One region of the Gordonia sp. LMA167 genome, then DNA from elsewhere that is predicted to be linked to it. Evidence: predicted binding sites of a transcription regulator. Region 1 holds the regulator's gene; the other holds the start of a gene.

Region 1 (3,121 bases):
CGATGACCTTGGTGTCTTCGTTCTTGCAAAACGGGCAGCGCATGTCGTCCTCACGCACGTCTCGGGACACTCCGGCGCACCGGATGCCCGCTACGCCGTGCCGGTTTCCGGCTGGAACCTGTGACATGAGAGTACCGCCTGCGCTCAGCCGTATGCGGGTGCGACCAGTGCCTGCCCGACCCGGAGACCCGACCCGGACAGGTCGTTGCGCTCGACGATCTGGTCGATGACCGCCTGCCTGGGCACATCGGGCGCGATCCGATCGGCGATCGTGCTCAGCGAGTCGCCCTGTCGGACATGGACGATCTCGGTGCCGACTGGCGACGGCTGCACGGACGCCGCATAGTTGGAGCCCACGATTGTGACCACCCACACCAGAACCGCGAGCCCACAGCCCACGAGTACCGCCAGTGCCGTGGCCCTCCGGCGTGCGTGCAGGCGTGATTCGGCCGTCGACACAGCGCACCGGGTCCCCGCAGCCCGAGGTAACTGTCCGACGGCCGGGCGAGCCGGCCGTCGGTCGGCCGGGCGGACGGGTTCGTGATGCGCCTGGCGCCGCGGCCGTGTGCCCGCGCCGAGACGGACCCGATCCTGCTCGCCGGTACGCGTGCGCCCGCTTCTCGTCGGCGCGGTGCTTGCCGAGTCGGTGCGCTCGCGCTCGATGCGCATACGCTCGGCGCGCACGGGCTCCGTTCGTTCAGACCTGGACACCGCCCCGTCCGGGGTGCGTGTGCTGCGCGTGAGGGTCCCTGTGCTCATCGTGTCCTCCTCGGCTCCCGATCGACCGGACTGTCGATCACGTGTTCGACGGAACGTATGTTCGATTAGTATCACGGGAGACCGACAATGTCTCGACACGCGTCGAACAAATGTTTGAACATGTCGGGATGTTCGGATACTGTCGGCGCTGTAGCAAGGCAACATCCAGCAGGTTTCCGAGAGGAACCGGGCAGGCGCCCCCACATGACGGACGCCGAGAGGGAGGACACCGATGAGTGACAAAGCCGGCGGACGGCGTGACGCCACCCGTGGGACCGACGAGACCGGGGGCGCGACGACGGTTGATCCCGAGGTCGCCGAGGCGAACCTCACCGCCCGCCAGCGGGGTGTGCTGGAGTACATCCGCACGTCGGTGCGTGAACGTGGATATCCGCCCAGCATCCGCGAGATCGGCGAGGCGGTCGGACTGACCTCCACCTCGTCCGTCGCACATCAGCTACGGACTTTGGAGCGCAAGGGCCTGCTCAAACGCGATCACAATCGGCCTCGCGCCGTCAACATCCAGGACGGCGAGCAGCACACGCCGCCGGGCGGCACGGCCGCACCGGCCGGTGGCTCAGAACTGCCGACTCCCACCTTCGTACCCGTACTCGGACGCATCGCCGCGGGCGGACCGATCCTCGCCGAGGAGGCCGTCGAGGACGTCTTCCCGCTCCCCCGTGAGCTCGTCGGCGACGGGTCGCTCTTCCTGCTGCGCGTGGTCGGCGAATCGATGATCGATGCAGCGATCTGCGACGGCGATTGGGTCGTGGTGCGACAGCAGAACGTGGCCGAGAACGGTGACATCGTCGCGGCGATGATCGACGGCGAGGCAACCGTCAAGACGTTCAAGCGCAAGGACGGTCACGTCTGGCTGATGCCACACAACGCGATGTTCGAACCGATCCCCGGCGACAACGCCGCCATCCTGGGCAAGGTCGTCACGGTGATGCGCCGGGTGTGAACGGTGGGCTCGGCCCGTGGCCCGGTACCGGGCCGCCACGAGCCGGCCGGTAGGGCCTCCATGGAAGCCCTACCTGATGACGCTATGCGTCCAACGCCGCCGTCGCCGCCGCACGCGCAGCGGCCGGGTCGGACGTGCGTAATGCCGCCTGGGCCGCAACCTGGCACTGGTCCATGCTGACCGCTCCGAGTCGGGCTCCCACTGCGGCCGCCGCGGCTGGAGCCGACGACAGCGACGTGACACCCATCCCGACCAGCACGCACGCCAGCACCGGGTCTGCTGCGGCCTCGCCACACACGCCCACCGACTTGCCCACTTCGGAACCCGCGCGCGCCACGGTTGCGATCAACGACAGCACCGCAGGCTGCCAGGGGTCGGTCAGGCCGGCGAGTTCGGCCGACATCCGATCCGCCGCCATCGTGTACTGGGTGAGGTCATTTGTCCCGATCGACACGAAATCGACTTCGGCCAGTATGGATTCGGCAAGAATCGCGGCCGCGGGCACCTCCACCATCACACCGGCGATCAGTCCGCGCGCACGCACCTCGGCGGCGAACTCCGCGGCCTCGGCCGCCGACGCGATCATCGGCGCCATCACCCAGGCGGTCGATTCGCGGCCATTCGCCGCAGCGGCGATCGCATCGAGCTGAGCGGTGCGGATCTCGGGATGTTCCTGGGCAATCCGATTGCCCCGCACGCCCAGCGCGGGGTTGGCCTCGTCCAGTTGGGTGACGAACTTGAGCGGTTTGTCGGAGCCGGCGTCGAGCGTGCGGATGACCACCTTCTGTCCGTCGAAAGCATCCAGCACCTCGCGGTAGAGGCTTGTCTGTTCCTCTACCGTCGGCGCGTCCGCGCGATCAAGGAAGGCGAGTTCGGTGCGGAACAACCCGACACCTTCCACCGGATAGGCGGTGGCGGTCCGCGCCGACGCTCCGTCCGCGACGTTGGCCAACACCGAGATCCGGCGTCCGTCGGCGGTTTGCCCCGGCCCGGACCAGTCGGCGACCAGCTCCGCCGCCCGACGACTCTCCTCGACGCGCTCCGTGGCGTCGGCGGCGTCCGGTTCGACCTCGATCGTGCCCGCGGTTCCGTCGACGAGCACGATGGTGCCCGCCTCGACCGTCGCGAGGTCCGACACCGCCACCACGCACGGAATTCCCAGCTGTCGCGCGATGATCGCCGTGTGGCTCGTCGGTCCCCCCAATCGGGTGACCAGCGCGGTGATCATGGCCGGGTCCAGGCCGGCCGTGTCGGCGGGCGCGAGATCATCGGCCATCAGAATCGAGGGCACCGACGGCTCCGGCACACCGGGCTCTGGTACACCGAGCAGCTCGGCGACGACCCGATCGCGTACATCGTTGAGATCGGTGACACGTTCGGCCATCAGGCCGCCCAGCT
Region 2 (3,121 bases), 1.5 Mb from region 1:
GCGACGGCAACCGCCGCACCCATGCCCATCTGGGTGATCAGAGGGATGCCGATGACCATCAGGGCCACGACGGCGATGATCACCGTGAGCCCGGCGAAGACGACTGCCGAACCGGCCGTACCGACCGCCCGGCCGGCCGCGTCTGCCCGACTGCCCCCACGTTTGGTCTCACTGCGATACCGCGACACGATGAACAGCGCGTAGTCGATCGACACCGCGATCCCCAGCATCGTGACGATGCCGGTGGCGGTCTCGTTGATGCTCAGGAACTCGGCGGAGAGTGTCAGCAGCATGATCGTGATCATCACGCCGAGAAGTCCGGTCACGAGCGGGATGAAGGCGGCCACCAGCGCGCCGAACGCGACGATCATCACCACGAATGCGACCGCGAAGCCGATCAACTCGGCCTTGCCGCCGGCCTCCTGGACCTGCATGAGTGAGCCTGTCGCCTCCACCTGGAGTCCGCCGTCGCGATGGTCGGCGAGCAGGTCCTGCAACTGCTGTTTCTGATCGACGGTCAGATCCATGATGTCGATGTTCTGCCGGATCTGGATGAGGCCGACCTTGCCCTCGTCGCCGATCACCGACGCGGCCAGCTCGGGTTTGGCGGCGGCCACCGTGAGCGGATTGACCACCGTGGCGGGATCGGTGAGCTCGGGCAGCCTGTGCAGGTCGGCGACCAGCGCATCGATCTGCGGTTTGTGTGCCGCGAGACCGTCATCGGCAGCGACCAGAACACTGGTCGAGGCCTGCTTCTGCTGCTCCATGACCTGGGGGAAGTAGTCCTGGATCTGTGAGGTCGCCGTACCCGAGTCCGTGCCGGGGAGGCTGAAGTCCTTCGCGAACTTGGGGTTGAGCGCCCCGACGAGACCGGCGATGGCGACGGCAGCCAGCAGCCACGTCGCGATCACCCACCACTTGTGCCGGAAGGAGAACCTTCCGACCCGGAACAAGAACGACGCCATGGCCTCCCCTTCGGGTTCGGTGTCGAGTCAGACGACGCAACAACAGAAAGTGTTAGTGACTACCACTTGTTACTGGATAACAACTATTCCGACGGAGTGCCACTTCCGACCGGCCGGTTGTGGCGAAGAACTCCGGGGGCCGCGACGGCGACGAAGAACATCGAACATGTGTTCGCGAGAATGGGTATCCTGGTCGTCATGAGTACGGGCATCCAGGGGTCGCTGTTCGACCAGCCGGCCGACTCGGCGATCGAGCTGCGCGACCTCGACGCCACCATCCGACGGCCGCTGACCGACGGGGCGTGGGTCGACGTCCGCCCGGGGTGGATCGCCGGCTCCGACCAGCTGTTCGACCGGCTGCACACGGGCGCGGCATGGCGGGCGGAGCGGCGCCGGATGTACGACCGCGTCGTCGACGTCCCTCGGCTCGTGGCGACCTACCACACGGCGGACGAGTTTCCCGATCCACTGCTCGTCGCTGCGCGGGACAGCCTCAGCCGCCGCTACCGCACCGAGCTGCCGGAAGGATTCGCGACCGCCGGCCTGTGCCTGTATCGCGACGGCTCCGACAGCGTCGCCTGGCACGGTGATCGGATCGGCCGCGGGTCGAATGAGGACACGATGGTCGCGATCGTCTCGCTGGGGTCACCGCGCCCGTTGATGCTGCGGCCGCGTGGCGGTGGCGCGGCGCTGCGATTCGTCGTCGGGCCCGGCGACCTCCTCGTGATGGGCGGCAGCTGCCAACGAACCTGGGAGCACGCGGTGCCGAAGGTCGCCGGAGTCGGCCCGCGGATCAGCATCCAGTTCCGCCCGCCCGGAGTGTGGTGACGGCGGCCCCCCACCGGGACGGCACCCGACCGAGGCAAACTCACCCGGCATGGTTGAATCGGGGGCGTTGCCCACGTCCCCGGCGCCGAAGTGAGAGTCATGTTCCGTAAGTCCGTTGCCGCCGCCCTGATGGCCACCGCAGCAGTCGCCGCCGTCGGCGCCGGTGTCGCCTCACCCGCCGCCGCAGGACCGCTCGACAGCCTCTTCGGAAGTAGCGGGAGTGCCGATTCCGGCAGCTCCGGTTCGGGGAGTTCAGACCTGCTCAACGCCGGCAGTTCAGCACTGGGCTCGTCGGACAACAAGCCGAAGCACTACGGCAAACTGGGCCGCGACGATGCGCCCAACGGCGTCAAGTCGATCAACGTCTGGGTGTACGCGCCCAAGGCGACCGCGATCAGCCCTGGGGTCTATCCCAAGAACTCGCAGCTCGGCGTGCGTTACAACTCGACCATCGACGCCGGACCCGTCGTCGACGGAAACGAATGCAAGATGGACATCCGGCTGTCCGGGCCGAAGATCCCGAAGAAGGCCCAGCTGACCAAGACCGAGGACTGCACCTCGGTGAAGTCGTTCATGCTGCGGACCCCGGGCTCCTACTCGATCAGCGTCACCGACACGATCTCGGGAGCGTCGAACTCCATCACGTTCGACGTCCAGTAGCCGAACCGGCCCGGTAGCCGATCAGAACGTGTAGGTGGTGTCGGTCAACTTCTCCGACACCGTCCACAACCCTTCACGAACCGCTTTGTCGTCGGCCCGCTTGTGGTAGCTCGAGATCCCCGGCGATCCATGGGCACCGAACATCTCCGTCGGGCCGTAGAAGGCCCCGTTCGCCGCATCGGGTGAGGTGGCCGCGTACAGCGTCGGGAGAGCGCCGTCGGCGGCCGACTGCGCGAACACCTTGTTCGCGAACTTCATGAAGACGTCTTCGAAAGACTCCGAGCGTCCCTGCAGTTCGGTCGCGGCGTAGCCCGGATGGACGATCATCGAGGAAACCGTCGAGCCCGCGGCCGCGAGCCGCTCGGCCAGTTCCTTACCGAACATCAGATTGGCCATCTTGGCATCGCCGTACGCGCGCCAGCGGCGGTACTTCCGCTTCTCCCAGTTCAGGTCGCCGAGGTCGATCCGGCCGATCTGATGCATCGACGACGACACCGTGACGATCCGCTCGGCGATCTTCGGCAGCAGCAGCGCGGTGAGCGCGAAATGGCCGAGATGATTTGTGCCGATCTGCATCTCGAATCCCTGCGCGGTGCGCCGCAACGGGATCGCCATGACACCGGCGTTGTTGATCAGCACGTCGGCGCGGTCGAAATTGCCCGCAAACG

The links. The regulator LexA, encoded in region 1, represses DNA repair genes until DNA is damaged. The targets are predictions, from matches to a motif close to CGAACANNTGTTCG.
Region 2: a site for LexA is predicted at 1,127-1,140, ahead of ACVT6V_RS10225 (alpha-ketoglutarate-dependent dioxygenase AlkB). Genes of this name have one in related genera too.

Annotation. Positions count from the first base shown of each region.
Region 1 is NZ_CM176708.1:3,734,981-3,738,101, reverse strand. It holds gene nrdR (transcriptional regulator NrdR) at 1-43, opposite strand, end outside; gene ACVT6V_RS17030 (LysM peptidoglycan-binding domain-containing protein) at 145-759, opposite strand; gene lexA (transcriptional repressor LexA) at 992-1,723, shown strand; gene ptsP (phosphoenolpyruvate--protein phosphotransferase) at 1,806-3,121, opposite strand, start outside.
Region 2 is NZ_CM176708.1:2,270,373-2,273,493, reverse strand. It holds gene ACVT6V_RS10230 (MMPL family transporter) at 1-965, opposite strand, end outside; gene ACVT6V_RS10225 (alpha-ketoglutarate-dependent dioxygenase AlkB) at 1,164-1,793, shown strand; gene ACVT6V_RS10220 (hypothetical protein) at 1,893-2,453, shown strand; gene ACVT6V_RS10215 (oxidoreductase) at 2,475-3,121, opposite strand, start outside.